DNA from 3 places in the Nocardia sp. PE-7 genome. Region 3 is predicted to be linked to each of the others. Evidence: riboswitches for the same ligand, from Rfam matches in the RefSeq annotation. Region 3 holds a riboswitch; each other region holds the start of a gene.
What was found. Region 3 has a riboswitch for cobalamin ahead of metE (5-methyltetrahydropteroyltriglutamate--homocysteine S-methyltransferase). Riboswitches for the same ligand answer to the same signal wherever they lie in the genome.

Region 1 (9,767 bases), 1.2 Mb from region 3:
TCGCAAACCGCTTGCCGGACGTCATGACTCGCCGCGTAACGGCGGCGCTTCGCGCCCGTAGCGAGCGGTCATCAGCGTACTTGGAGGACGGAAACGACATCGCCTGAGATCGAGAAACAGCCGCGGCCTTCCCGATGTCCCGCTCGGCGGCGAACCCGCCGGTCAGGAAAGCGTCAGGGAAGAAGTCCGAGGGACGTGCGTCCGATGACGTCGAGGATGGCGTCGGAGTTGGGGGGATGGAGTTGTCCGGTGCGTACGTCGCGGTAGAGACGTTCGAGTTCGTTGCGGCGACTGACCGACGAAGCGCCGACCACCTGGACGGCGATGTCGACGACGTTCTTGGCTGTCCTGGTGGCGAATTCCTTCGCCGAGAACAGACGCGGCACCGTCCAGACACCGAGATCGACACCCGCGTCCGCGTCCCGAGTCGCCGTCTCGAGCAGTGCGTACGCGGCATCGAGTTGGATTTCGGCTTCGCCGATCTGACGCTGCACGGCAGGTTTCGCGGCATGGGCGTCGATGCCGGGGACCAGCGACGAGCGTGTGCCCGCGTGCAGGATCGCGACATCGAGCGCCCGCCGGGCGATCCCGAAATAGACATTGGCCAGCAGCGGTAGATACCAGCCGAGAATGCCGTTGATCAGCGGCGGGTAGGCGCCGCCGGGCGCGTGCGTTCCCGCGACGGTCACGGCTTCGGCGCGGGCATTGTCGAAGATGGTGTCGTCGCTGCGGGTCGCCCGGACCCCGAGGGTGTCCCAGGTTTCCTCGGTGCGCACTCCTGGCTGATCGCGGGCGACGAACAGGTGCACGATGCGCGGGTCGGCCGGGTCGGAATCGTCGCGGGCGTGGATCCCCACCGAGGTCCATACCGGCCCGAGCGAGGTGAAGGTCTTGCGGCCGTCGATGAGGTAGGAGCCGTCGGGCTGTGGTCGGGCGGTTACCACCGAATCGTCCAGTCCCACATCGTTTCCGCGTTCACCGTGACCGGCCGCGAACACCTCACCGTCGCGGACCGCGCCGAGCAACCAGCTGAAGTCCTCGGCGCCGGAGCTGGTCAGCGCGGCGGCGGGCCCCGTCCAGTACAGGTGCATATTGACAGCGAGCGCGGTCGCGGGCGCCCAGTACGCCAATTGCCTTTGCTCCCTGGCCACTTCGCTCAGCGAGAGTCCTCGACCACCGTACTGCGGCGGCAGGGCGGCGCGCAGATACCCCGCGTCACGCAGTTCTTCGAAATCCTCGGTGAAGAAGGTGTTCGCGGCGTCGTAGGTGGCCGCGCGGGCGTGGAACCGGTGGTAGTCCTCGGTGCTGAAGAAGGCACTCGGCGCGGCGGTGGCCGAGAGCGGGGAGGTGGAACTGGCAACGACGGTGGGTGTGACGGTGCTGGTCATCGCTGGTCTCCCGAGGTTCGCCTAGCGGCGAGATCGATGGGTTACGCGCATCGGCGCGACTCCGAATGCCGGCAATTATCGCGGGCAGACGGGGCTGGGAGAAGCAATAGAATCGGTCCGATCTCATCGCGGCGGTCGGTCGAAGTCAGCGCCGACAGGTCCTGTTCGGATGCTGCGACTTCGAGCGCGTCGTCACGAAAGTGGCGGCTGGAGATGATCCTTCGCGAATGCCGCGGTCACATAATCGACGAGATGAAGACGGAGATCGGTTTGCCAATCGGCGGAAATATCGTCGAGGACCACACCGAGAGCCTTTTCGACTTCATTCAAGACGAAGGGAAGCGGAATGCGTTCCTGTGAACAGACCTGTACCGCGTATTCCAATTGATCGACAACGTCGTGGAGATGAGCGGTCTCGCTGTCATATGACTCGACATTGAAATCCGAGCCGTGTTCGAGATTCCAGCCGACCTGATCATCGCCTTCGCCATCGAGCGATCGCGGGGTATTGCTCATGTACTCGTCCATCGACCCCCCTGTCGAACTTGTTCTGTGCCGGTGGTCAACTTACCGAATATTCGCAGAAAACGGTTGGCTACCGCGGAAGTTTAATGGCTAATTAGCGGCTATCGGTGGCGCATTTGTGAGCCGTACCAGCGGGCATGCCACTTGTGTGAGATAGATAACTGTCCGAAGAGGCCGGTTGAGGACTGGGCACCCATCCATGTACCAGTGCACAGCGAACTCCGTCGGCGTTGTGAGCGTCGACCAACCTGTTCCCGATGGGCGGCATCGCACGCGACCCGCGCCAGCGACGACCATCAGGAGGATCTTGTGACCAGTGCACTCGACGAGGTAACGATAGCCAGCATCCTCAAGACCGGCGAACGAGAGCTGCGCATAGAGGTCGCCGATCCTCGACAGGACCACACGACGCACCGCTGGCAGTGCGTCTACCGCGTCGAAGGCGTCCGAGCGCGCAGAGCCCACGGCCCGGACCGGCTGGCTGCCATCTACGCCGCACTGATCGATATTCCGAACGCGGCGGCCCGAGTCGGCTCGGCAGGCCGACCGTCCGACGCGGACCTATCGAGAGAACCCGAGGCTCCTCCCCTACGTATCGGCGAGGCCGCCGGATCGGCGACGAAGGCCAGGGCGTTCGGTTCGCCGCTGGGGGCGCGAGCCGTCGACACCCCCGCGGGGCCGGTGGTGATCACGATCGGACGGCCCCGCCAGGACCCCGACCGTCCCCAGACCTACCTGTGCCCGTTCCGTATCGATGAGCGCACCGAAGCCTTCGCGCAGGGATTCGACGGGGTCACCGCGGTGATGGCGGCGATCCGCGATGTGGGCGCCATCCTGGGAATACCGCAGGACTGGCCTATGCCGGGCGCACCGACCCGCAGGTGATCAGCAGGCCTGCGCGGCTGGCGCGGCCTGGTCAGGGTCGCCGCGCTCGACCGACTCTTGCTCGCCGACACCGATCATGCGGGCCACGAGGGCAGAACGCAGGCGCCAGACCCCGTCCGAGTGCAGGGGGTCCAATCCGGTGATCTCGGCGATCTTGTTCAGCCGATAGTCGACGGTGTTGGGGTGTACGTGCAGTACATGCGCCGTGCGCAGGCGCGTGGAGCGGGTCGTGAGGTAAGCCTTCAGCGTCTCCAGCAGCACCGGATGCTTGTCGAGTGGGTCCAACGTCGCGGCAAGGTAGCGCCCCGCCGCGCCCGGCCTGGACAGCTGATACTCCAGTGACAGGCCCTCGAAGCGCTCGAGCCCCTCGCGGCGCAGTCGACGCATGATGTCGAGTACCGCGTGCACGCGCTCGACCGCTTCACGAATGCCGCCGATTCCCACCGTCACGAATGTGGCGCGTACCCGCGTCCGCGCCGCGGCGACGAGGTGCTCGACGAACTGTTCCGCCGCTGCGGGGTCGAAGTGGTCCTGCGGAATCAGCAGGGTCGCGGTGCCGGCTCCCATCTGCATCAACGCGTGGTCACCACCGAGGCGCGACACCTCGGCTCTGACTCGGCGAACTGTTCGCGAGGAGATGATCTGGCGATCCGGGTGTGGCTGCGCCTCTTCCTGGTGTGGCACGAACGCCACGGCGAAGACGACGTAGTTCTCGGCCAGCCGCACCCCGCAGGCACGGGCCATGGCCGGTGTGGCGTTCCCGGCCATCACGGCCGCGGCCAGGGCGTCGGCGTCGTCATCCACGGCGGCTCGCGTCTGTCCCGAGTACGCCTGTGCGATCGCGGCAGCCAATCGGCTGGACAGCCCGACGAACACGTGCGCCACGTCGGACACGGCCACCTGGTCCCCGGCGGACCCGGCCTGGGCGGCGAGATGGTCGAACACCATCCGAGTGCCGGTGTGCACCGCCTCGAGCATCGCGTCGATGGGGACACCTTCCTGTGCCCATTCCAGGACGCCGAAACGGACATCGTCCAACGGTTTCGAAGCGTCCGCGCCGGTCAGCAGTCGCGCGGTGAGCTCCAGGCACGCCTTCACCATTGCGGTGACATCGCGGCGCAGGGCCGCCAGTGGCACTCTGGCGGGCAGCGCGCTGTCGACGACGAATCGGCTCATGATCTTGCCCGAGATCGTTGACGCCGGGGGAAGGCAGTCGACCGCGGGCCGACCTCCCACCGTCACGATCCGGGCCGACAGGATGCTGTCGGGCATGGGCACATTTCCTACTTTCCGGTGTTTGCGCTCCATCGTGCGGTCTCGGTACCCCGCGTTCCAATGGCGATTCGCACCCGAATCGAATCCGCGTTGTGCACTATGCATCACCGGTACTCGATCATGGACACCACCTGTACACCGAGATGGTATCGAATCGACCCGACGGCCGCAGTTCGTGTCACCTCGGACGCGACCTCCGCCAGCGCTCGCGGTCACGGGACACACCGCCACCCGGGTTCACCCACTGAGGGCATTGCAGCTGTACAGGCCTCGGTTCGACGGGAGGTTGGAGTCCGACCGCGTGCGCCACGCAGGCGCCACCGCATGCTCCGCAACGACGGCGAGCAGCGAGCACACCGTTTCGAATTCGAGTGAACACATGTGTACTATTTTGCCGTGACAAGCTCGGGCGCGCAGCCGCTACAGGGTTCGACCAGCAACGCTACTCCGCCGAGGTTCGCCCGATGACTACAGTCGTGATCACCGTGCTCGCACTGGTCGCCGTCGGTGAAGCCGCCGGTTTGATCACCCTGTCGATCCTGCTTGCCCGCAGCCGGCGACAACGCAGATCCCCGCGTCGGTCGACGACCACGCAGCGATTGATGGTGGGCGGTCGCGAAGCGGTGCGGACGGCCTGGCAGGCCGCGGACCTGGTGCGCGCCAAAGGCTTTCGCGCCGCCGTGCTGACCTCGATCGAAGACCTCGCCGGCTGGGCACGGGTCGAGCGCCCCGACCTGGCACGGCTGACACCGGACGGCAACGTCGTGATCATGTTCTCCGACATCGAGCAGTCGACCGCACTCAACGAACAACTGGGCGACCGCGCCTGGGTCAAGCTGCTGGATCGCCACCACCGTCTCGTCGAGCGCTGCGTGCGGGACCAGGCAGGCCACGTGGTCAAGAACCAAGGCGACGGGTACATGATCGCCTTCGCCGCGCCGGAGCGGGCGGTATCCTGCGGACTCGCCATCCAGGCGGCGCTGACCAAGGACGCCGAATCGTCGCGCGGCGACACCGATTTCAGAGTCCGGATCGGCATCCACATGGGGTCCTCCGTCCGCCGTGGCGACGATCTGTTCGGCCGCAACGTCGCCATGGCCGCGCGCGTCACCGCGCAGGCCGAGGGCGGCGAGGTCCTCGTCAGCGAGCCGGTACTGGAAGCCATCGGCAGCACGACAGATCTCACGATCGGGACCCCTCGGGACGCCACCCTCAAGGGCCTGCGCGGCACTCATCGCCTCACCCCGGTCTGCCCGGCGCAATAGACCGTGGCGAGCTCACATCGGCTGTGGCGTGCTCTGTCGCCAGTACAGCGCGTCCAGCGCGACCGCGACGTGCACGCTGTTGTCCGCCAGGGGTCGAGGCAACAACTCGTCCGCGCGGGCGAGCCTGCGCAGAATCGTGTTCCGGTGGGTGAACAGGCGGGCCGCGGCGCGCGTGGCGTTGCATTGCTCGTTGAGGTAGACGAGCACCGATTCGCGCAGTTCGCTGTCGGCATGTTCCAGCTCGCCGAGGGTGTACTTGATGAAACGGTCCGCCTGAGCGCCGTTTTCGGTGATCAGCGAAGTCAGCTGCACTTCACCGAAGGTGACCAGACGCCGCGTGCTGTGTGGGCGAGCGAGGATCCGGTGCGCGGCCTGAGCGTCGAGGTGACTCGTCCGGAAACCCGCGACGTTTCGACCGGTCGAGCCGATGGCGATTCGCACCCCGGGAATATGGTCCATCGCCTCGGTCAGGATCGCGAGATCGGGAGGCGTCGGGCCCGGCACCCACACCCACAGGGTGGCCGCGCTGGCGAGCAGACTCAGTGCCGTCGCCGCACCGGTGGCCTGCGCGAGTGCCCTGGTCACCCGATGCGGTTCCTCCAGTTCGGCACCGGGAATGCCACTCCAGGCGATGGCCGCGGTATGGGTCGTATCGAGCCGGTAGCCGAGCCTGATCGAAGCACGCTCGACATTGATCGGTTCGCCTTCGAGGATGAGCGAGATCATCTCCCGCCGTTCGGCATACGAACCGCGGGCCAGCTCGTCACGCTCGTCGTCGATGACCTCGGTGATCGCCTCGACGGTGCCGTCGACGAAGTCGGCTATCGACGCGGCGGAAACCTCGAAGACCTCCTGGAGCTCGAACGGCTCGGTCGTCAGGATGAAGATGATGGACATCCACCGCCGCCAGGCAACGTCTTGACCGACGCGATAGGCCTGGAGAGCGGCCTCGTTCAAGCCGCGGCGGACCAGGTCGCGCACGATGGCGATCTGGTCGGCGCCGAGGTTGATCGGCACCGGCATCCCCGGATCGGCCACGTTGGCCGATGCCCAGTGCAGCAGGTTCGCACGATTGACGCGCCGCACTGCCTCGGCCAGCAACGGATCCCCGGCGATGGCGCGCAGGCTGGTCTTGAGCAGCGTGGCGTCGTAGAGCTCGTCGAGCCACTCCTCCGGCGCGTTCAGCGCGATCTCGGCACCTTGGCGGATCACTTCACGCGCGCGGTCGGACAGGCGTCGATCGAACAGACCATCACCAGAATGCACCCCGTCATTATGCAACCCCCGGTCCGAGTTCCCGCGAGCCGAATGGCGGTGACCGGTGACGGCGCCCGACGGGCGCGTCCACGGGTCCGTACCGACACCGGTTTTCACCGGTGTGCGTAGGATATCGCCTGTCCGTAGGGAAGACCGGTGTGAGTCCGGGGCTGTCCCGCAACTGTGAGGCTCGTCCGCGAGCCGAAGCCAGATACCTGCGGATGAACTGTTGAAACGGTCGTGATCACGTGGGTATTGATCGATGCGCCGAACCGAGCCACACCGGTCGTGGCTTGTTTCCGCATGTCTTCGTCGCGTGAGAGCCAACGCGATAGGAGCCTTCATGCAGCCACCGAACCTGCGACGCCGCACATTCCTGCTCGGTGGCGCACTCGCCGCGGGCACCGTCCTCGCCGGGTGCAACCGGTCGACGCCGTCCGGGAACTCGGTCGACACCTTCACTGCCGCCTTCCAGGGCTCGGGCGCCGGCGAGGGCATCGATCCCGGCGTGAACACGCTGTTCATCGACGAAGCCCGGATGAAATCGGTCTATGACGGATTGTTCGAGATCGACGAGACGATGACGCCGATTCCCCGCCTCGCGACGGCGGCCGAGCCGAACGCCGACGGGACCCGGTGGCGCATCTCCCTGCGAGATGCCGCCTGGCACAACGGAAAAGCCTTCGGCGCCGACGACGTCCTCTACACCTTCGCGCGGGTGCTCGGCCCGCCGCAGCGTCGCCCGTTCATCGCCGCCTCGTCGCTCGACAAGGTCGACCTCGCCCAGAGCCGCGCCATCGATGCGCGCACGGTGGAGATCGTGCTGAAGGAGCCCTCTTTCGAGTTCCTGATCGCACTGTCGGCCTACGGGACGAAGATCGTGCCGAATGGGGCGACCGACTTCGAGCGGCCGGTGGGCACGGGTCCGTTCGTTTTCGACTCCTTCACGGCTGGAAAGGAATTCGTAGCAACCGCCAACGATCGCTACTGGGACGGCGCCCCGTCGATTCGTCGACTTCGCATCGTCAGCGCGGAGTCCGACGCCCGGCTCGCGGCGGTGCAGAGCGGCGAGATCGACTACGCCGACAACCTCACGCCGTCGGCGGCACGGACCCTGCAGGGACGACGCGGCGTGACGCTCGCGGCCACCCCCAACAGCGGCATCTACTTCTTCGCCATGAAGACCGACCGCGCCCCGTTCGACAATCCTGATGTGCGCCGCGCGGTGATGCGGATGCTCGATCGCGACGAGTTGGTCAAGGTGGCGCTCGAGGGCAACGGCGAGATCGCCAACGATGTATTCGGCAAGGGGTTCCAGTACTACGCCGACCTGCCGCAGCACAGCTTCGATCCCGACGAGGTGGGCCGGTTGCTGCGTCGCGCCGGGGTGCGTGAGCTCTCGTTCGACCTCTTCACCGCGCCGGTCGCGCATGGATTCGTCGAGTCGGCACGACTTTTCGCCGAGCACGCGAGCCGCTGCGGGGTGAAGGTCAATGTCGTGCTCGGATCGAAGGACACCTATTACACCGACGCGCTCAACACCGGTCACCTCACGATGGGTCAGTCCGGGCCATTGCCCGTTCCGAACCATTTCGCGTCGCGCCTGCTCACCGGATCGCCACAGAATCGGACGAAGTGGTCCGATGCCGAATTCGACGCACTGTATGTCAAGGCGCAGTCGACCCCCACCGAGGAAGGGCGGGCGGCGATCTACCGCACGATGCACGAAATCCTCTACGACCGGGGTGGATTCGTATTCTTCGGCAACACCGCGTGGAACAGCGCCGCGGGCGATCGCTTCGAGCGACTGCCCGCGGCGGTGCCGAACTCGCACGGCTGGGCCCGATTCGACGAGGTGAGCGCGCGATGACCGGACTCGACGCCGCGCGAGCGCGGTATTGGATCGAACGCTGGGACCGCCAGCAGGAGCACTACATGCCCGACCGTGAGCAGCGATTCGAGGTCATCGGCGATGTGGTGCACGAACTGGGTGGCCGCGAGGACCTGTTGATCGTCGATCTGGGGGTCGGCCCGGGAACGCTGTCGCAGCGCCTCCTCGACCGGTTCCCCGCCGCTTCCGTTGTCGGCGTCGACGCCGATCCGCTGCTGCTCGGCCTCGCCGACCTGGCCTACGATTCCCCCCGCTTCCGGACAGTGTTCGCCGACCTGCGGCGGGAAGGCTGGCTCGACGCCCTCGACCTTGACCGGGTCCCGGACGCGTTCGTCAGCACCACCGCCCTGCACTGGATGAATCGGGATCCGTTGCGAGACTTGATCAGGACCTGCGCGCAAGCGTTGAAACCAGGCGGGTTGTTCGTCGACGGTGACCACCTCTACGAGGGCCCGGCCGGTCCCAGGCTCGACGCCCTCGGCAGATCGATGACCGCGCGCCGCGCCGAGCGGCAGGGAACCGCCGCCGCCGAGGACTGGGCATCCTGGTGGGACGCGGTGAACCGGGCGCCCGAACTCGCCGAGCTGGTGCGACTGCGAAACGGCGGATTCGAGCACACCGTGCGCGATCGCCCGACCGTGCACGACTATGTCGCCTTCGCCCGAGACGCGGGATTCGCCGAAGCCGGAATCGTGTGGCAGTACGGCGACGACCGTGTCGTGGTCGGTATCCGGTAGCGTCCGTGCGCGTTTCGACACCGTTCACCCGATTCCTGGTGCGCCGCGCCGTCATCGGCGTCGGGCAGCTCGGTGTGCTGCTCGTTCTGGTGTTCGTGTTGTCGCTGCTGTTGCCCGGCGACGCCGCCGATGTGCAGAGCAACGATGTTCTCGGCGACGAGCAACGCGCGGCGGCCAGGCACCTGCTCGGCCTCGATGTCGCACCGGTCCAGCGGTTCCTGGACTGGCTCGCCGGCGCCGTGACCGGTGACTTCGGCGTGTCCTACGCCAACGGACACCCGGTCGGCGAGGTGATCGCCGACCCGTTCCTGACGACCGCGCTGATGGCTGTGCTGGCATCGGCGCTGTTGGTCCCCCTCGCGGTGACAGCGGGTTTCGCCGCCGGGTCGGCGCCGGGATCGTGGTGTGATCGGATCGTCAGCGCGATCAGTATCGGGTTCGATTCGGTTCCGGACTTCGTACTGGCGGTGTTGCTCGTCAGCTACGTCGCCATCGATCTCGACCTGCTGCCTGCCACCTTCCTCGGGACCGACCTCGACACCCT
Region 2 (9,767 bases), 1.9 Mb from region 3:
TGGTCGCGGAGGACTGCCCGCCCATCGCGCCGAGGATGAGGTCGTTGATACCGAAATTGATCAGGATGTCGGTGACGCCGGGGACCTGCAACGCGTCGGAATCGAAACGGCCCGAACCGGATTCGCCGATCTGATCGGCCGTGAGGCGATTGCCGGAGATCCCGTTGTTGACCACCCAACCCCGGGTGAGCCGGGCGTTGAGCGCATCGACCGAGCGGCGATTGGCGCTCTGCGTCGTACCGAAGCCCTCGAACCAGGAGTCACCGAACGCGACGGCTACCGGCGGCGGGTCGGTGACCAGCACGTCGATCCCGGTGACGAAGAAGCGGAACGGAACCTCTTGCGCACCACTGAGTTCCACGTCCGCGGTGTGGTCTCCGGGGACGATGTAGGCGATCTCGCCGGGTTGGTGGGAGAAGGTGGCGAGCCCGGTCGGCGTCGGGAGGTACAGGCTGAGCAGCAGGTCTTCGCCCGCGGCGACCGGCAGCGCGATCGGATCGCTCACGAGCTCGGCGCCCGCGTCGATGGTGACCTGTGCCGCGCCGCCGAAGGTGATCTCGTGATCGGCGATGATCGCCGAGCCGGTCTTGCGCGCTGCGATGCGCGCGGCGCCGATCCGCAGCGGCGCGAGACCGTAGCGGTTGGTCAGCCGCACGCGTACCGCCTCGCCGCCGCCTGCCATGTGGACGACGTGGCGCACGGTTTCGTCGGCGAACTCCCGTGACTCGGCGAGCTTGATCTGTTCGTTCGGGGCGATGACTCCGGTCCGGAACCCGGCGACCCAGATGTTGCGCTGCATGATCTCTCCGAAATTTGCTGTGCGGAATAATGCTTGCGCATAGGTTTACTCGGATGTATTCCTCATGTCAACTATCCGCGTGGCAAGTATCGGCTAAGCTGGCTTCATGTCCGTCCACGAGCTGTTCGACGACCCCCGCTTCACCATTTCCGGCTTGCTCTTCGAGGCGCACAGCGGTCTGATCGCCAAGCTCGAGCCGACCTGGAAAGCGCACGGCCTGTCCGGGCTGGAGCTCAACACCCTGTTGAGACTGAGTCGCTCTCCGAACAGCCGCCTACGGATGTCGGATCTCGCCGCCCAAACCGAGCTCTCGACCAGCGGCGTCACCCGCGTGGTCGATCGCCTTGCCGCCGCGGGGCTGATAGAACGCCAGCTCGACCCGACCGACCGCCGCAGCGCCTACGCGGCCTTGACCGACTCGGGCGTCCGCCGCCTCGAACAGGTCCTTCCCGATTACCTCGCCGCCCTCGAGCAATGGCTCACCGGCCTGCTGACTCCCACCCAACTCGACGGCTTGATCACCGGCCTGCGCGTGATCCGCGATGCCACGAACCCGGCCGCTACCGCTGTGTCCGACCGATCGTGACGCGGTAGCAGCGGGATCGGTCGTCGAGGGTGTCGCTGCTGATGAAAAGCAGGCGGGTCGGCTTCAGGGGAGTGAATGGTAACCGGTTAAGGTGCCGACCCGCCTGCAATCCCATTCGTTGACACGAACGGCGCGGATGGGGGTGTTCTCCCACGCGATGGTGAAGTCCCGCACCATAACTCGCGCGAATGGCCGCTCGGCTCACCGCAAGCCCGGAGGGTGCCGGGCCTGCGATGGGGAATGGGTCAGGGCAGGGGAACCCAGGTGCCGAAGAACCAGAAGCCGTGCTGCGGCGCGTCGTTCTGGTGATGCTGCGGCTGTTGCTGCGGCCGGTGCTGCTGGCCCTGCTCGGGCCGCTGCTGGTCGTGCCCGCCCGGATCCGCGCTCGCCGCGGTCGCTGTCGCGCCGAGCACCCCGAGGGCCAGGGTGCCCGCCACCGCGGTCTTGGCCAGCGTCGATTTCATCCTCATGCGCGTTCCTCCAGATCGTCGATCTCACTGCCGAGATCATCGGCCGGCCGAAGTGCTCGGCCGATAGCTGAATCTTCGCGGCGGAACTGTCGAGCCCGGTGGGACGCGGCTGGGAGTCGGCTGTGGATCGGCGCCGACCCTCGATCGAGCCGACGTTGCTACAGTTCACCAGCCGTGGTGTTCGGGAAACCGGTGTAGAACCGGTGCGGCCCTCGCCACTGTGATCGGGAGTTGTGAATCGATCCGGACGACTCTGTCGTCCGGAGCCACTGGGGCACCTGCCCTGGGAAGGTGGATTCACCGCGCACTATCCCGTCAGCCAGGAGACCGGCCACGGCTACGCAGTACCCCATTCCACGAGGACCTGGAAGGCCGTCTCTTGACCCGCTCTGTTTTCGCGCGCCTACGTTCCGGCGCGTTGCTCGCCTGCACGATTGTTCTCACCGGTTGCGGTGTGCAACCCACCTCCGATGCGGGCGGCGCAGCTGCTGTCACCCGCGTGAACTGTGGGATCGACGTCGCCGTCGACGGCCCACCGCAGCGGATCTACGCGGCGTATCAGCCCTCGATCGAGATCGCGCACGCGCTCGGTGTCACCGATCGGCTGGTGGGCACGGCATTCCTGGACTCCGCCGTGCTTCCGGAATATTTCGCCGCGCAGGCGCGCTCGCCCTACGTCGAGAAGCTGCCCAGTCGCGACGAACTGCTGGCCCAGCGACCCGACTTCGTCATGTCGGGTTTCAACGGGGTGTTCGCCTCCTCGGCGCAGAACAGCGTCGGTACCAGGGCGAGCCTGAACGAATTGGGTGTGCGCAGCTGGGTGCTGAGTCCGCTGTGCCCCAGCGCCGACGGTCTCGCCGACGAAGCGATCGACCCCGACACCGTGCGCTTCGACAACGTCTACGCCGACCTGCGCGATCTCGGTGCCCTGTGGGGCGCTTCCGAGCGCGCCGAAGAAGTTGTCACGCAGCTGAGTTCGCGCATCGACGCGGTCCGCGCGAAGGTCGGCAACGCCGCGAAGCCTCGGGTCGCTGTCGTCACCCCCAAAGACGACGGCTCCTATACCGTGGCAGGCGGCATCGACTTCATCACCCAGATCATCGACGCCGCCGGTGGAGTGAATGTCTTCGCCGACCTCACCGCCAAGCGCAATGTGCCCGTCGGCGCGGAAGAGCTCATCGCCCGTGACCCCGACATCATCCTGACCAGCCTGTGCTGCAAGGCGACCTACACGCGCGCCGACGGCCGTCCCCAGGTCGACAAGATCGTCGGAAACCCGGCATTCGCGAATCTGGCGGCGGTGCGCAACGCGACCGTGCACCCGTTCCTGTTCGCCGATCGGGCGGCAGGCGTGCGGATCGCGCACGCGACCGAACTGGTCGCCGAGTTGATCCATCCCGAGCTGTTCCAGCGGTGACGCGCACCGCTCGCGGCACCGGTCTGCTCCTGGCCGGCGCCGCGCTGGCGGCTGCCTGTGTGGCGTCGGTCCTGATCGGTTCACACCCGCTCACCCTCGACCAGGCCGCGGTCGCGTTCACCGATTTTCAGGGAACCGACACCGACCGGGTCGTGCGCTACATCAGGCTGCCCAGAACGGTCGCGGGCCTGCTCGCGGGTGTCGCGTTGGCGCTGGCCGGCGCGGTGATGCAGGGTCTCACCCGCAACCCGCTGGCCGGGCCGGGCCTGCTCGGCGTCAACGCGGGTGCGTCGCTGGCCATCGTGATCGCGATGGGTGCGCTCGGCCTCACGGCGACGGGCGGATTCATCTGGTTCGGCTTCCTCGGCGCCGCGATCGCGGCCGCGCTCGTCTACACGCTGGGATCGTTGGGGTTCGGGGGAGCGACGCCGGTGAAACTGGCGCTCGCGGGCGCGGCCTGCACCGCATTGTGTGGGTCGATCACCACGGCGATCACCCTGCTCGACCGGACCCTGTTCGACAACTTCCGATTCTGGGTGGTCGGCTCGTTGGCTCGCGCCGACATCGAATCCGTGTGGGGGACGGTGCCGTTCATCGCTGTCGGATCGGTGCTGGCGATCGTGGTGGCACGGCCGTTGAACGCCGTCGCCATCGGTGACGACATGGCGCGCACGCTCGGCACCCGACTGGTCGCGACGCGCGCGATCGGTGCGTCGAGCGTGGTGCTGCTCGCCGGGTCTGCGGTAGCGATCGCCGGCCCGATCGCCTTCATCGGCTTGGTGATCCCGCACATCGCCCGATTCTTCGCCGGACACGACTACCGGTGGATTCTGCTGTGGTGTGCGCTGCTGGGTCCGACGCTGCTGTTGGCGGCCGACATTCTCGGACGGATGCTGGTGCGGCCACAGGAAATCCAGGTCGGCATCATCACCGCCTTCGCGGGCTCGCCGTTCTTTCTCTATCTCGTGCGCAATCGAAAGGTGGCCACCCTGTGACGCGCACCGAGGGCGGCGTACTGCCCAGCGGCACGTTGTTGCTACGAACACCCGACCGGCGCATCGTCTTTCGCGTCGGGAAACGCTCCGCGGTCCTGACCGTGCTGATCACGGCAGCCGCGATGGCGGTGGCGGCGTGGTCGCTCACGATCGGCTACTACCCGCTCACCGTCACCGACGTGATCCGGGTGCTCGGTGGCGGCGGCACGCTCATCGAGTACGACGTGGTGGTGGCCGACCGGTTGCCGCGCGTGCTCACCGGATTGTGCGTCGGGGCGGCCTTCGCGATATCGGGGGCGATCCTGCAACGGATCGCGACCAACCCACTGGTGAGTCCCGAGATCATCGGGATCAACGCGGGTGCCTCACTGGGTGCGTTGGTGGTGAGCGTGTTGCTCGGTGGCGCCGGACTGGGGCTGGTCGGCGGCGCGTTGCTCGGTGCCGGGGTGGCTATGGCGTTGATCGTGGTCGTGGCCACCAAGGACGGACTCGACGGCTACCGACTCGTGCTCGTCGGCATCGGCGTCACGGCGATGCTGTCCTCGGCCATCGCGTTCATCCTGACCGTCGCCGACAACTACCAGGCGCACACCGCGGCCATGTGGCTCACCGGCAGCTTGGCCAACCGCGATTGGAGCCACGTCGGCTTCGCCGCGGGGGCCCTGGTAGTGGTCGTGCCGCCGCTGATCGTTCTCGCTCGCTCGTTGCCGCTGCTGGAAATGGGCGACGACCTGGCGAACTCGCTGGCCGGGCGACGCGGCCCCGACCGCCGCACGCTCATCGTCGTCGCGGCCGCAGCCGCGACCCTGGCAACGGCTGCGGCAGGCCCGATCAGTTTCGTCGCTCTGGTGGCTCCGCAGATCGCACGACGCTTGCTCGCCGAACGCGGTGCCGGGCTCGCGCCCGCGGCTGCCACCGGGGCGTTGCTGGTGGTCGCCGCCGACCTGGCCGCCCGGCGGCTGTTCCCGGCGGAACTTCCTGTCGGGGTGGTGACCGCCATCCTCGGCGCTCCCGTTCTCGTCTACCTCCTCGCCCGCGCAACCCGGATCGGACACGCTGGATGACCGCACACCTGACCACCGAGGGACTCACGCTCGGCTACGGCGACACCGCGATCGTCACCGACGCCACCGTCGACTTCCCGACCGGAGCGATCACTGTCATCGTCGGCCGCAACGGCTGCGGCAAATCGACCCTGCTGCGCGGCCTGGCCCGACTGATCGCGCCGACGGCCGGCGCGGTGCTGCTCGACGGTGCCGATATCGCGCCGCAGCCCGCGCGCACCGTCGCCCGGCGGCTCGGCATGTTGCCCCAACAACCCGTCGTCCCCGACGGCATCACCGTGGGTGAACTCGTCGGCCGCGGTCGTCATCCGCACCAACGCTGGTTCCGTCAGTGGTCGGCGCAGGACGGTGCGGCCGTGCGAAAAGCGTTGGTGGCCACCGACACTCTCGAGTTGATCGACCGACCGGTGGATCAACTCTCCGGCGGCCAGAAACAACGGGTGTGGATCGCGCTCGCGTTGGCGCAGGACCCCGAGGTGATGCTGCTCGACGAACCGACGACCTTTCTCGACCTGGCGCATCAACTCGACGTCCTCGACGTCCTGCGAAACCTGTTGCCGCGCACCATCATCGTGGTCCTGCACGACCTCAACCTCGCCGCCCGCTACGCCGACCATCTCGTCGCCGTGCAGGACGGTCGCGTGGTCGCTCAAGGTTCACCCGCCGAGATCGTGCGCCCCGAGCTGATCGCGGAAGTCTTCGGCATCGACTGCACGGTGATCGACGATCCGATGACGGGCACACCGCTGGTGATTCCGGCCGGGCGAACGGTGCGCACCGCATGACGCGCCGGTATGTCCTCATCGCCCGGCCGACTCCGTCGGGCGTCGACCTCCCCTCCGTCGAAGCTCTGGCGAAGGCCTGCGGGGTCGGCTACGCGCTGCTCGACCAGCAGGAGCCGACCATCCACACCGCACTCGATACCGCCGCCCGCGACGAATCGCCGGTCACGCTGATCCCGCTCGCCGTGCCACGCGACCGCTACCTCGAGACCTGGATCGCGCGAGCGGTAGCGAACTGGAAGGAGACCCGCGCGAGCGACCTCGACGTGCGAATCACCGACGGCATCGACACCGCCACCGGATTCGCCGACGTGGTGCGTTCCCGGATGTCCGAGGACGGCGCACCGGTGACGGCGAGCCCGCGGGCCTTCCGCAGCCCGGCCTGGTCCGAAATACCCGACCACACCGCGCACATCCTGGTCTGTCGAGGCCCCCGCTGCACCGTGTACGGCGCGGGCGAGCTGCACCGCACTCTGCGCCGCGACCACCCCGACGCCCTGATCACCCCGACCGGCTGCCTCAACCCGTGCAACCTGGGCCCGCTCTACATCACCTACCCGGACGGGGAATGGCACACCAACGGTGTACGCGGGGGTGACGCCATCGCCGCCGCGCACGATAGCCTGACGGAATGATCGAGGACGAGTCGACCACGATCCACCCCGACCGGGCCGCGCGGCAGCCGAGACCCGCGTGCTGATCGAGAAGCAGCGCTGGGCCGGGATCCGCAGCGGGGCGGTGACGGTGCTCTTTCGCCGGTGGCGTCATCGGCAGGCCACCGAGGGCAAGGTCTACCGCACCGGCGCCGGGCGTATCGCCGTCGACCAACTGTCGACGGTCACCGCCGAGCACATCAGCATCGAGGACGCACGCGCCGCGGGATACGACGCACCCGCCGATGTGCTCGCCGATCTCCGGGGCGCCGAGCAGGACCCGATCTATCTGCTCCGGATCCGCTGTCTCACCGACGAGGATCCGCGCGACGCGCTGGCCGCCGACGACCGGATCGACGATGCGGCGGCCTTGGCCGCACGCCTGGCACGCATGGACCGAACCGATGCCGAGGGCCCCTGGACCCACGACACGCTCCGGATCATCCAGCGACGCCCCGCGACCCGGGCCCCCGACCTGGCCGAGGAACTCGGGCGTGACCCGCACCGCTTCAAACTCAACGTGCGCAAACTGAAGAACCTCGGCCTGACCATCAGCCTGGGCACCGGGTATCGGATCTCACCTCGCGGTGTGGCCTTGCTCGTAGCCCTGGATTCGGCGCAGACCGGGGAGTGAACGCGGCGAGTGAACCTCGGCGCTGCCTTGCCTATCAGGGCGGGCGGCACCCGGATGATCCCCGTTTGGCCCGGCGAACTCTCAGCGTCCTACCTGGGTGTGTCCCTCGAAGCCTGCGACAAGCAAGGCAACCCGGCTGATCTACCGCGACAGTGTCAGTCGAATTGCCTTGGCTGATCGATCCTGAGACGAGTCACGCGAGCCCTGGGTGCCCCGACTCGGTGCCGAAGTCTCGCACCGCAACTCGCGCGTCACTGATCGTCGAGTGCAACGTTCCGGGCCCGGCGAACGATGCGATGCTCATGCAGGGGATGACGCAGGTCGATGAGCAGCAGCAAACAGCCGGGTTCGGTGCGTTCACCGTGGTGGATGTCGAGACCTCCGGGCTACGGCCGCACCAGCACCGGGTGCTGTCCGTCGCGGCGGTGACGCTGGACGGTACCGGCCGGGTGACGCGAGAGTTCCACAGCCTGATCGATCCGGTTGCGATCCGGGTCCCGTGCACATCCACGGGCTCACTGCCGAGGTGCTGCAGGGCTCGCCCGAGTTCGGTCAGGTGCGCGACCAATTGACGGCCATGCTGGACGGCCGGGTGATGGTGGCGCACAACGCGCTGTTCGACTACGGGTTCCTGCTGCAGGAGTTCGCCCGGGCCGGGGGAGCTCTGCCGGTGCAGCGCCGACTGTGCACGTTGGCACTGGCCCGCCGCATCGCGCTGCCGACACCCGACTACAGGTTGGGCACGCTTGCGACGTATTACGGTGTGCCGCAGCAGAAGGCGCACGATGCGCTCGACGACACCCGTGTTCTCGCGAATGTTCTCCGAGCGTTGGTCGCCGACGCGGCCCATCTCGGTATCGCACCCCCTTTTCTCGACTGCGCACCTGATTCGGCCAGGCCGGCGCAGTCCAGGTGGCCGGTCGAACGTCGCGGCCCGAAGCAGCCGTGTGACTTCGCCTATCCCGGGAAGCTGGCGGTGGCCGGCCGGCTGCGCCAGGGGATGAAGGTAGCGCTGACTGGAGAGACCCGGATCGCACGGGAAGAGCTCGCTGCCCGTGCCGAGGCTGCGGGGCTCGACGTCACGAGCATGGTGAGCAACCGGACCAGTGTGCTGGTCACCAACAACGCCCATGCGAAAACGGGCAAGGCGCGCAAGGCGATCGAGTTCGGAACGCCGGTGATCGATGAGGCCCGGTTCGCCGCGCTACTCGAGTCGGTAGAACCGGGGCACCTGAAAGGGGCAGCGGTACCTGAGGTTGCGGCGCCACGTCGGTCGACGGCACCCGCACGGGCGAAATCGGGCCCGCTGGCCGGTCGGCGGATTCTGGTTCTGGGCGGAACCCACGGCGAGGCCGCGGCGGCGCGCTCGCGGATCGTCGAGCTCGGTGGTTCGGCCGCGGTCAATCTCTCCGCGACAGTGACAGATCTGCTCCTTCTCGCAGGTGGGGAATCCGACCGGCGCGCGCGAAAGGCCGACGAACTCGCACTGGCGGTCCACGGACCAGACCTGATCGAGCAGGGTGCGATCGCGCCCGCGGCAATCCCCGCGGCATCGACCGCACCTGGTCGTGCTGAAATCCGGCCCGCGGAGCCGACGGTGTTGTCGCGAGGTCAGGTGATCGACGTGCCGATCGCCGAGGGCGGCAATACGTGGACTCTGCGGGCAACGTGGAGCCAGCTCAGTGCACCGACCGTGGATCTCGTCGCGTTCCTGCTCGGCAGCGATGAGCGGGTCGACGACTCCGACGACTTCCTGTTCTACAACCAGCCAGAATCGCAGGGCGCGAAGCTTTCCGAGGATGGGCCGAACGAGCAGTCGATCACCCTGGTCCTCGATGACCTGCCCGAGCACTGCACTCGCATTGTCATCGCCGCTTCGCTCGACGGTGCCGGTCTCACCTTCGGCGACGTCGGCGCCATCGAGCTGGATTTCGCCGCCGGCACGGAATCGAGCACCGCGATACGTTCCACGCTCGATGCCGCAACCGTGGAGCGCACCCTGCTGCTCGCCGAGCTGTATCTGCGCGGTGAAGATTGGCGGCTGCGCGCGGTCGGCCAGGGCTACGAGACCGATCTCGCCGAACTGGCCAGGCGGTACGGGGTCGACGTCGACGAATGAAGCCGCACGAGGTGGCGCCCGGTCGCGCGCTGATCTTTTCGTACCATCGAGCGCAGCCGGTTCGGTCTACCGTGGGCTGATGACGATGCTTGCCAGTGGCGTGATCCGGGAGATGGGCACCGACCCAGTGAACGCCGTGCTTCGGTTCGGGTCGGAATCGGCGGCGGCGCCGTCGCGGGCGCCCGGGCAGCGGTTGTTGTTCGTCGATGATCGGCCGGCGTTCGAGCTGAGCTCTTGGTGCGGCACCT
Region 3 (9,767 bases):
ACCTCGAGAAGTTCCGCGTCCTCGCCGACGGTGTGGTCACGCCCGCCGAACAGGACCGCTTCCTCGATGCCGCCCAGCGCACACCGGAACTCGGCGCGGGTGAGCTCGATCAGCTGAGCTTCGCGGTCGACCCCGCGCTGTTCGACCGGCTGCCCGCCGCGCGGGAAGGGTTGTTCTGATGACTGTTTCGGGACTGCTCGCCGCGCACACCACCGCCGCGCAGAAGCGGGCGAGCTTGCGTGCCGGGCTGGCTTCCGGTCGGCTGCAACGACTGCCCGGAGCGGTGAACCCACTGGTGGCCAAGCTGATCCAGGAGATCGGCTTCGACGGCGTCTACGTGTCGGGCGCGGTGATCTCGGCCGAACTCGCCCTGCCCGATATCGGCCTGACCACGCTCACCGAGGTCGTCGAACGTGGCCGTCAGATCGCGCGCGCCACCGATCTGCCCGTTCTCATCGACGCCGACACCGGCTTCGGTGAACCGATGAACGCGGCCCGCACGGTGACCCTGCTCGAAGACGCCGGCCTGGCCGGATGTCATCTCGAGGACCAGGTGAACCCGAAACGATGCGGACACCTCGACGGCAAGGCCGTCGTCGACACGGCCGAGATGGTGCGCCGCATCCGCGCCGCCGTGGCGGTGCGCCGCGATCCGGACTTCGTGATCTGCGCCCGCACCGACGCGCGCGCGATCGAGGGCCTCGACGCGGCGATCGAGCGGGCCAGGGCCTACGCCGACGCGGGCGCGGATCTGATCTTCACCGAGGCGCTGGCCGAGGAAGCCGAGTTCGCGAAGTTCCGCGCCGCCGTAAATATCCCGCTGCTCGCGAACATGACCGAATTCGGCAAGACGCCGCTGCTGAGCGCGCGGACACTGACCGATCTCGGCTACAACGCGGTGATCTACCCGGTCACCACGTTGCGACTGGCGATGGGCGCGATCGAGGACGGGCTGCGCGAAATAGCCACGGCTGGAACGCAATCGGCGCTGCTGGACCGCATGCAGCACCGGTCTCGGCTCTATGAACTGCTCGGTTACCGGCACTACAACGAATTCGACTCCGGCATCTTCGATTTCATGGTGGGTGAGTGAGCATGACCAGTGGACACACGACACGATCCGCCATCGCCAAGGGTCTGGCCGGGGTGGTGGTCGACACGACGAGCATCTCCAAGGTGGTCGCCGAGACCAACTCGCTGACCTACCGGGGCTACCCGGTGCAGGACCTGGCCGCGCGGTGCGGTTTCGAGGAGGTCGCCTATCTGCTGTGGCACGGCGAACTCCCCGACGACGGCCAGCTGCAGCTGCTCTGCCAGCGAGAACGCGCTCAGCGTCGGATCGACCGGTCGGTGCTCGCGCTGCTGGAGAAGATGCCCGACACCTGCCACCCGATGGACGCGGTCCGCACGGTCGTGAGCTACCTGGGTACCGAAGACGTCGCCTCGGACAGCGAGAGCGAGCGCGAAAGACTCGACGCCGCACTGCGATTGACCGCCCTGTTGCCGACGGTGATCGCGACGGCGATGCGCAGACGACGCGGGCTCGACCCGATCGCACCGCACTCCCAGCTCGGCTTCGCCGAGAACTTCCTGTACATGTGCTTCGGCGCGGTGCCGGAACTGCGGATCGTGCGCGCGTTCGAGATCTCCCTGATCCTCTACGCCGAGCACGGTTTCAACGCCTCGACCTTCGCCGCGCGCGTGGTGACCTCCACCGGCTCGGATATGTACAGCGCGATCACCGCGGCGATCGGCGCCCTGAAGGGTCGCCTGCACGGCGGCGCCAACGAGGCGGTGATGCACACGATGCTGGAGATCGCCGACCCCGCGCTCGCGAAGGCCTGGGTCGCCGAAACGCTCACCGCCAAGCGCAAAGTGATGGGCTTCGGGCATCGGGTGTACCGCAACGGCGATTCCAGGGTGCCGACCATGAAGGCCGCCCTCGACGACGTCGCGGCGGTGACCGGTGGCCGGCAGTGGGTTCGGATGTACGACGAACTCGCCGCCGCGATGGCCGACAAGACCGGCATCGCACCGAATCTCGACTTCCCCGCGGGTCCGGCCTATTACCTGATGGGCTTCGATATCGAGATGTTCACGCCCATCTTCGTGATGAGCCGGATCACCGGCTGGACCGCGCATATCGCCGAGCAGTCGGCCGCCAACGCGCTGATCCGGCCGCTCTCGGAATATCGCGGCGTGGCGCAGCGCCCGGTCCCGGTCGCCCGGGCGAGCTGAGTCGCCGACCACACTGCCCCGGACGCAAGATCTTTCGTCCGGGGCAGTGGTCTATGGACTGATCCGGTCGGTCAGCGCAGTGCTGCGGCCGCCGTCACCAGATTCCGCAGCGACGCTTCGACCTCCACCGGTCCGCGAGTCTTGAGTCCGCAGTCCGGGTTCACCCAGAGGCGCTCGGCCGGAACCGCTTTCAATGCCGCCGACAGCGAGGCCGTGATCTCCTCGACCGACGGCACCCGCGGCGAGTGGATGTCGTAGACGCCCGGCCCGACGCCGAGCGCGAAACCGGCCGCGTTCAGATCGTCGAGGACCTCCATGTGCGAGCGCGCCGCCTCGATCGAGGTGACATCGGCGTCGAGGCCCGCGATCGCCGAGATGACCTCGCCGAACTCCGAGTAGCACAGGTGGGTGTGCACCTGGGTGGTGTCGGCGACACCCGCGGTGGCCAGGCGGAACGAATCCACCGACCACTGCAGGTACGCGGGCTGTTCGGCGGCACGCAGCGGCAGCAGTTCGCGCAGGGCGGGCTCGTCGACCTGGATGATCCGCGTGCCCTGAGCTTCCAGGTCGACGGTCTCGTCCCGGATGGCGAGCGCGACCTGGCGGGCCGACTCACCCAGCGGCTGGTCGTCGCGGACGAACGACCACGCCAGGATGGTCACCGGGCCGGTGAGCATGCCCTTGACCGGCTTGGTGGTCAACGACTGGGCGTACCCGATCCAGGACAGCGTCATCGCCTCGGGCCGGGTCACATCGCCGAACAGGATCGGCGGGCGCACGCAGCGAGTTCCGTAGGACTGCACCCAGCCCGCGTCGGTGACGGCGAAACCGTCCAGCAGTTCGGCGAAGTACTGCACCATGTCGTTGCGTTCGGGTTCGCCGTGCACCAGTACGTCGAGACCGAGTTTTTCCTGCAGGGTGATCACATCGGCGATCTCGGCCCGCATCCGCCCGACGTACTCGGCCTGGTCGATCTCGCCCTTGCGCAGCGCGGCGCGGGCCAGCCGGATGGCGGAGGTCTGCGGGTAGGAGCCGATGGTGGTGGTCGGCAGCGCCGGCAGGTCGAGGTGATCGCGCTGCAGGGTGCGACGCTCGTCGGCGGGGGAGCGGGTCAGGTCGTGCTCGTCGAGTTCGGCCAATCGGGCCCGGACCTGCTCGTTGTGCAGTCGCGGGTCGGTCCGGCGTGAGTCGGCGGCGGCGCGGGCCGCGGCCAGGTCGTCGGCGACGGTGTCGACACCCGCGGTGAGCGCGGTGGCCAGCACGCGCACCTCGTCGACCTTCTCGGCGCCGAAGGCCAGCCACGAGCGCAGCCGCTCGTCCAGTCCGGTCTCGGGGGCCAGCGAATACGGCACGTGCAGCAGCGAGCACGAACTCGACACCGCCACCGAATCGGCGCTGCCGAGCAGCGTGCCCAGGGTGCCGAGAACGGCGTCGAGGTCGGCGCGCCAGATATTGCGGCCGTCGACCACGCCTGCCACCAGCAACTTACGAGCCAGGGCAGGCAGCGCGGCGACCGCCGCGATATCGGCGCCCGCGGTGAAATCGAGAGCGACACCCTCGATCTCGGTCTCGGCCAACACCGCCAGGGCGGCGTCGGGGTGCCCGAAGTAGGTGGCGACCAGGATCGCGGGCCGGTTCTGTGCGGCCGACAGCGCGCTGTAGGTCTGGCCGACCAGGGCGATCTCCGCCTCGGTCAGGTCGGTGACCAGCACCGGCTCATCGATCTGTACCCACTGCGCGCCCGCGTCCGCCAGCTGGGCCAGCAGGTCGAGGTAGAGCGGCACCAGCTCGGGCAGACGCTCGAGCGCGGCACCACCGGTGGCCTTGGCCAGCTTCAGGAAGGTGATCGGACCGATCACCACCGGACGTGCGGGGACGCCGAGCTCGATCGCTTCGTCGAGTTCGGTCAGCAGCTTGCCGGGATGCAGTGAGAAGGTGGTGGCCGCGTCGATTTCGGGCACCAGGTAGTGGTAGTTGGTGTCGAACCACTTGGTCATCTCCAGCGGAGCGACCGTGTCGGTGCCGCGCGCGGCCGCGAAATAGCGGTCGAGCGGATCGGCGATGGTGGCGACGCGCGGCGGCAGAGCGCCGAGCAGTTCTGCGGTGTCGAGCATCTGGTCGTAGTAGGAGAAGGTGCCCACCGGCACCGAATCGAGTTCCGCCGCGGCCAATTCGGTGAGCTGGGCTCGACGGAGCTGACGGCCGACCGCGTGCAGGTGCGCGGCATCGGCGCGGCCCGCCCAGTAGGACTCGGTGGCGCGCTTGAGTTCCCGGTTCGGGCCCACTCGCGGTAGGCCGAGAACCGTTGCGGTGAAAGGGGTGTGCGAAACAGTCACGGAGATTCTCCAGTGTCGTGCAGGGAGAGCCGTCGCCTTTTCGCGGGCGCACGCCACAGGACCGGACACGTCGCGAAAGATACGACAGTCGGCATCGGTGGTCCGCGCGCCCGATCCACGAGGCGGTGGCCGCCGGATACGGCGTATCCGGCACAGTCGGCAGGTCTTCGGACTCGCGGGCACCGGTCGTGTGATCGACCGACCTACTGGCCGTCGCTTCCCAGGCATGATGCCCAGTGCTGTTGACGGCGGTCGTTCCCGCTCACCGCTGCGGGACAGTCCCGGATTCTCACCGGGTTCCCTCTCACCCGGTGCGGAACATGATCCGCACCCGGGTTTCGACGCCTACGCGGGAGGTCGGGGCTCCGACTCTTCCACCGCGCGGGCGAACCAGCTGCGCCCTCAGCATAGGCCCTCGACGGGGGCGCGGGACACCGCCCCGTCGCGAACAGGGCCGTGACCTGCGGTTGCGCCGAGGTCCACCACGCGCACCGCGGGCGGCTCCACGCGGTGAGATGTGACGGCCTGATGAACGCAACTTCGCAGGTGGGCGGGTGTGCGGTGTGAAGATTGCTGCGAAGCCACCTTGCGTGTCCGACCGCGCCTCACGGCCGGGTACCGTAGGCCAATGTTCTCGAAAGTCTTGGTCGCAAATCGTGGTGAGATCGCTATCCGTGCCTTCCGCGCGGCCTACGAACTCGGCATCGGAACGGTCGCGGTATTCCCGTACGAGGATCGCAATTCGGTGCATCGCCTCAAGGCGGCCGAGTCCTACCAGATCGGCGAAGAGGGCCACCCGGTTCGCGCGTATCTGTCGATCGAGGCGATCGTCGAGGCCGCCAAGAGCGCGGGCGCCGACGCGATCTACCCCGGCTACGGCTTCCTGTCGGAGAACCCCGACCTCGCCGCGGCCTGTGCCGCCGAGGGCATCACGTTCATCGGCCCCACCGCCGAGATCCTCGAGATGGCGGGCAACAAGGCCACGGCCATCGAAGCGGCCAAGGCGGCCGGTCTGCCGACGCTGAAGTCCAGCGCGCCCTCGGCCGATATCGACGAATTGCTCACTGCCTCAGCCGAACTCGAATACCCGATCTTCGTCAAGGCCGTCGCCGGTGGTGGTGGTCGTGGCATGCGCCGGGTCGCCACGCCGGAGCTCTTGCGTGAGTCGATCGAAGCGGCGTCGCGGGAAGCGGAGTCGGCGTTCGGTGATCCGACGGTGTTCCTCGAACAGGCGGTGGTGAATCCGCGCCACATCGAGGTACAGATCCTGGCCGACCAGCACGGCAATGTGATGCACCTGTTCGAGCGCGACTGTTCGCTGCAGCGTCGCCACCAGAAGGTGATCGAGCTCGCGCCCGCTCCGAACCTGTCGCCCGAACTGCGCGAACGTATCTGCGCCGACGCGGTGGCCTTCGCCCGCCAGATCGGCTACATCAACGCGGGGACTGTGGAGTTCCTGCTGGACGAGCGTGGCAACCACGTGTTCATCGAGATGAACCCGCGCATCCAGGTGGAGCACACGGTCACCGAGGAGATCACCGACGTCGACCTGGTGCAGTCGCAGCTGCGGATCGCGGCGGGGGAATCCCTGGCTGACCTGGGTCTGAGCCAGGAGACGGTGCAGATCCGCGGTGCCGCGCTGCAGTGCCGCATCACCACCGAGGACCCGGCCAACGGGTTCCGCCCCGACACCGGCCGCATCACCGCCTACCGCACGCCGGGCGGCGCGGGCATCCGCCTCGACGGTGGCGCGAACCTGGGCGCCGAGATCGGCGCCTACTTCGACTCGATGCTGGTCAAGCTCACCTGCCGTGGTCGCGACCTGCCCGCCGCCGCCGCACGCGCTCGTCGCGCGCTGGCCGAATTCCGTATTCGCGGCGTGACGACCAACATCCCGTTCCTGCTGTCGGTGCTCGACGATCCCGATTTCCAGGCAGGCCGGGTGACCACGTCGTTCATCGACGAGCGTCCCGAGCTGCTCACCTCGCGCGGGTCGGCCGACCGCGGCACCAAGATCCTGACCTACCTGGCCGACATCACCGTCAACAAGCCCAACGGCGACCGCCCGACCACGGTGTACCCGTACGACAAGCTGCCCGCCGTCGACCTGACGCTGCCGCCGCCGGACGGCTCGCGCCAGCGACTGCTGGCCCTCGGGCCGGAGGGTTTCGCCCGTGCCCTGCGCGAGCAGAAGGCGCTCGGCGTCACCGACACCACCTTCCGGGACGCGCATCAGTCCCTGCTGGCCACCCGCGTGCGCACCAACGGTCTGCTCGGTGTGGCGGGGCACGTCGCGCGACTGACCCCGGAGCTGCTCTCCATCGAGGCGTGGGGCGGTGCGACCTACGACGTGGCACTGCGATTCCTGCACGAGGACCCGTGGGAACGCTTGGCTGCCCTGCGCGAAGCCGTGCCCAACATCTGCCTGCAGATGCTGCTGCGCGGTCGCAACACCGTCGGCTACACGCCCTACCCCGAACAGGTCACGCGCGCGTTCGTTTCCGAAGCCGCCACGACCGGTATCGATATCTTCCGCATCTTCGACGCGCTCAACAATGTCGACCAGATGCGTCCGGCGATCGACGCGGTCCGCGAAACCGGTACCGCCGTCGCCGAAGTGGCGCTGAGCTACACCGGCGACCTGCTCGACCCGAACGAGTCGCTCTACACCCTCGACTACTACCTGAAGCTGGCCGAGCAGATCGTCGACGCGGGCGCGCACGTCCTCGCGATCAAGGACATGGCCGGTCTGCTGCGCGCCCCCGCGGCCGCGAAACTCGTCACCGCGCTGCGCAGCAACTTCGATCTGCCGGTGCATGTGCACACCCACGACACCCCCGGCGGACAGCTGGCCACCTACCTGGCGGCCTGGCAGGCCGGAGCCGACGCGGTCGACGGTGCGTCCGCGGCGATGGCGGGCACCACGAGTCAGCCCGCGCTGTCGGCGATCGTCGCCGCCACCGCGCACACCGAACACGACACCGGCCTGAACCTGCAGAACGTGTGCGATCTCGAGCCGTACTGGGAGGCGTTGCGCAAGGTCTACGCGCCGTTCGAGTCGGGCCTGCCCGCGCCGACCGGGCGGGTGTACACCCACGAGATCCCGGGTGGTCAGCTGTCGAACCTGCGTCAGCAGGCCATCGCGCTCGGCCTGGGCGACCGGTTCGAAGAGGTCGAGGCCAAGTACGCGGCCGCCGACCGGCTGCTGGGTCGCCTGATCAAGGTGACCCCGTCGTCGAAGGTGGTCGGCGACCTCGCGCTGGCGCTGGTCGGCACCGGCGTCGATATCGAGGACTTCGCCGCCGATCCGGGCCGCTACGACATCCCCGACTCGGTGATCGGCTTCCTGCGCGGCGAGCTCGGCACCCCCGCGGGCGGCTGGCCCGAGCCGTTCCGCAGCAAGGCACTGGCCGGGCGCAACGAACCCAAGCCCGAGACCCCGCTGAGCCCGGCCGACCAGAAGGCCCTCGACGGCTCCTCCGACGAGCGCCGCGCCACGCTGAACCGGCTGCTGTTCCCCGGCCCGACCGCCGAGTTCAACACCCACCGCGAGAAGTACGGCGACACCACCGGGCTGTCGGAGAACCAGTTCTTCTACGGCCTGCGCCGCGGCGAAGAGCACCGCGTGCAGCTGGAGAAGGGCGTCACCCTGCTCATCGGCCTCGAAGCGATCTCCGAGCCCGACGAGAAGGGCATGCGCACGGTCATGTGCATCATGAACGGGCAGCTGCGCCCGGTCGCGGTGCGGGACAGGTCCGTCGCCTCCGAGGTGCCCGCCGCGGAGAAGGCCGACAAGAACAACGCGGGCCACATCGCGGCGCCGTTCGCCGGTGTGGTGACCCTGGCGGTGTCCGAGGGCGACGAGATCCACGCCGGTGACACGGTCGGCACCATCGAGGCGATGAAGATGGAAGCCGCCATCACCGCACCGCGCGGCGGCGTCGTCGGCCGGATCGCGACCGCCAAGGTGCAGCAGGTCGAGGGCGGCGACCTGCTGGTGGAACTGGTCGCACGCGAGTCGGAATGACACGCATCGTCGCGGGTGTGGCGGGCGGGCGGCGCTTGAAGGTGCCGCCCGCGGGCACCCGGCCCACCTCGGATCGGGTGCGCGAAGCCCTCTTCAGCGCGATCGACGCCCGCCTCGATCTGGACGGCACGCTGGTCCTCGACCTGTACGCGGGCTCGGGCGCGCTGGGGCTGGAAGCCCTCTCGCGCGGGGCCGAACAGGCGTTGCTGGTCGAGTCCGACCGCAAGGCGGCCGAGGTGGTGCGCGCCAATATCGCCGAGCTCGGTCTGCCCGGTGCGGAATTGCGGCTCGGCACTGTCTCCTCGGTGCTGCGACAGACCGCGCCGAGGGCCTATGACGTGGTGTTCTCGGATCCGCCGTACGACGTGAGCACCGAGGACGTGATCGCCGACCTCGCCGCCCTGGCGAGCAACGGCTGGCTCGCGCCCGACGCGCTGGTTGCGGTGGAGCGATCGAGCCGTTCCCCCGAGATCACCTGGCCCGCAGGCTATGTGGCGGTGAAGGTGCGCAAGTACGGGGAGACCCGGATCGAGCTCGCCGAGTTCGGTGCTAGCGTCTGAGGTATGGCTGCAGCACTGTGCCCCGGCTCCTTCGACCCGGTCACCAATGGTCACCTCGACGTGTTCGCCCGCGCGGCCGCACAGTTCGACGAAGTGATCGTCACGGTGAACGTGAATCCCAAGAAACAGGGCATGTTCACCGTCGAAGAGCGCATGGAACTGCTGCGCGAATCAGTCGCCCACCTGCCGAACGTGCGCGTCGCGTCCTGGCAGGGGCTGACCGTCGATTTCGCCAAGCAGGAGGGCATCAGCGCGATCGTCAAGGGTCTGCGCGACGCGGGCGACTTCGGCTACGAACTCCAGATGGCCCAGATGAACCACAAGCTGGCAGGCGTCGACACCTTCTTCATCGCCACCAACCCGTCACTGAGCTTCCTGTCCAGCTCGCTGGTGAAAGAAGTGGCGGCCTACGGCGGCGACGTGAGCGACATGCTCCCGCCGGCGGTGCACAAGCGGCTGCTGGACCGCTTGGCCGAACGCCGGGGCTAGCCGGCAGTCGCGGGGAGACGGAAGAGCCCTCGCAAGGCGAGGAATCGCAGCCCGCCGACGGCGGCGGTGATCGCCAGGACCGTCAGTGCCTGCGTGATGTCACCCAGGCTCGGCGCC

Region 1: it holds a riboswitch for cobalamin, as region 3 does, so the genes downstream of both, QX204_RS17495 (ABC transporter substrate-binding protein) here and metE (5-methyltetrahydropteroyltriglutamate--homocysteine S-methyltransferase) in region 3, are expected to answer to the same signal.
Region 2: it holds a riboswitch for cobalamin, as region 3 does, so the genes downstream of both, QX204_RS14000 (ABC transporter substrate-binding protein) here and metE (5-methyltetrahydropteroyltriglutamate--homocysteine S-methyltransferase) in region 3, are expected to answer to the same signal.

Annotation. Positions count from the first base shown of each region.
Region 1 covers NZ_CP129614.1:3,686,648-3,696,414, forward strand. Annotated here, with positions in the region: gene QX204_RS17460 (NUDIX domain-containing protein) at 1-107, shown strand, start outside; gene QX204_RS17465 (acyl-CoA dehydrogenase family protein) at 174-1,388, opposite strand; gene QX204_RS17470 (hypothetical protein) at 1,581-1,916, opposite strand; gene QX204_RS17475 (DUF6968 family protein) at 2,223-2,798, shown strand; gene QX204_RS17480 (PucR family transcriptional regulator) at 2,799-4,070, opposite strand; gene QX204_RS17485 (adenylate/guanylate cyclase domain-containing protein) at 4,538-5,338, shown strand; gene QX204_RS17490 (PucR family transcriptional regulator) at 5,351-6,604, opposite strand; cobalamin riboswitch at 6,702-6,833, shown strand; gene QX204_RS17495 (ABC transporter substrate-binding protein) at 6,939-8,465, shown strand; gene QX204_RS17500 (class I SAM-dependent methyltransferase) at 8,462-9,223, shown strand; gene QX204_RS17505 (ABC transporter permease) at 9,229-9,767, shown strand, end outside.
Region 2 covers NZ_CP129614.1:2,985,540-2,995,306, forward strand. Annotated here, with positions in the region: gene QX204_RS13985 (GDSL-type esterase/lipase family protein) at 1-799, opposite strand, end outside; gene QX204_RS13990 (MarR family winged helix-turn-helix transcriptional regulator) at 906-1,385, shown strand; gene QX204_RS13995 (hypothetical protein) at 1,631-1,855, opposite strand; cobalamin riboswitch at 2,014-2,206, shown strand; gene QX204_RS14000 (ABC transporter substrate-binding protein) at 2,235-3,272, shown strand; gene QX204_RS14005 (FecCD family ABC transporter permease) at 3,269-4,267, shown strand; gene QX204_RS14010 (FecCD family ABC transporter permease) at 4,264-5,331, shown strand; gene QX204_RS14015 (ABC transporter ATP-binding protein) at 5,328-6,116, shown strand; gene QX204_RS14020 ((2Fe-2S) ferredoxin domain-containing protein) at 6,113-6,748, shown strand; gene QX204_RS14025 (hypothetical protein) at 6,807-7,400, shown strand; partial or broken gene QX204_RS14030 (exonuclease domain-containing protein) at 7,712-8,163, shown strand; gene QX204_RS14035 (TerD family protein) at 8,401-9,519, shown strand; gene QX204_RS14040 (hypothetical protein) at 9,599-9,767, shown strand, end outside.
Region 3 covers NZ_CP129614.1:4,877,383-4,887,149, reverse strand. Annotated here, with positions in the region: gene QX204_RS23045 (MmgE/PrpD family protein) at 1-179, shown strand, start outside; gene prpB (methylisocitrate lyase) at 179-1,093, shown strand; gene QX204_RS23035 (bifunctional 2-methylcitrate synthase/citrate synthase) at 1,096-2,238, shown strand; gene metE (5-methyltetrahydropteroyltriglutamate--homocysteine S-methyltransferase) at 2,310-4,574, opposite strand; cobalamin riboswitch at 4,715-4,912, opposite strand; gene QX204_RS23025 (pyruvate carboxylase) at 5,203-8,601, shown strand; gene rsmD (16S rRNA (guanine(966)-N(2))-methyltransferase RsmD) at 8,598-9,161, shown strand; gene coaD (pantetheine-phosphate adenylyltransferase) at 9,165-9,650, shown strand; gene QX204_RS23010 (GtrA family protein) at 9,647-9,767, opposite strand, start outside.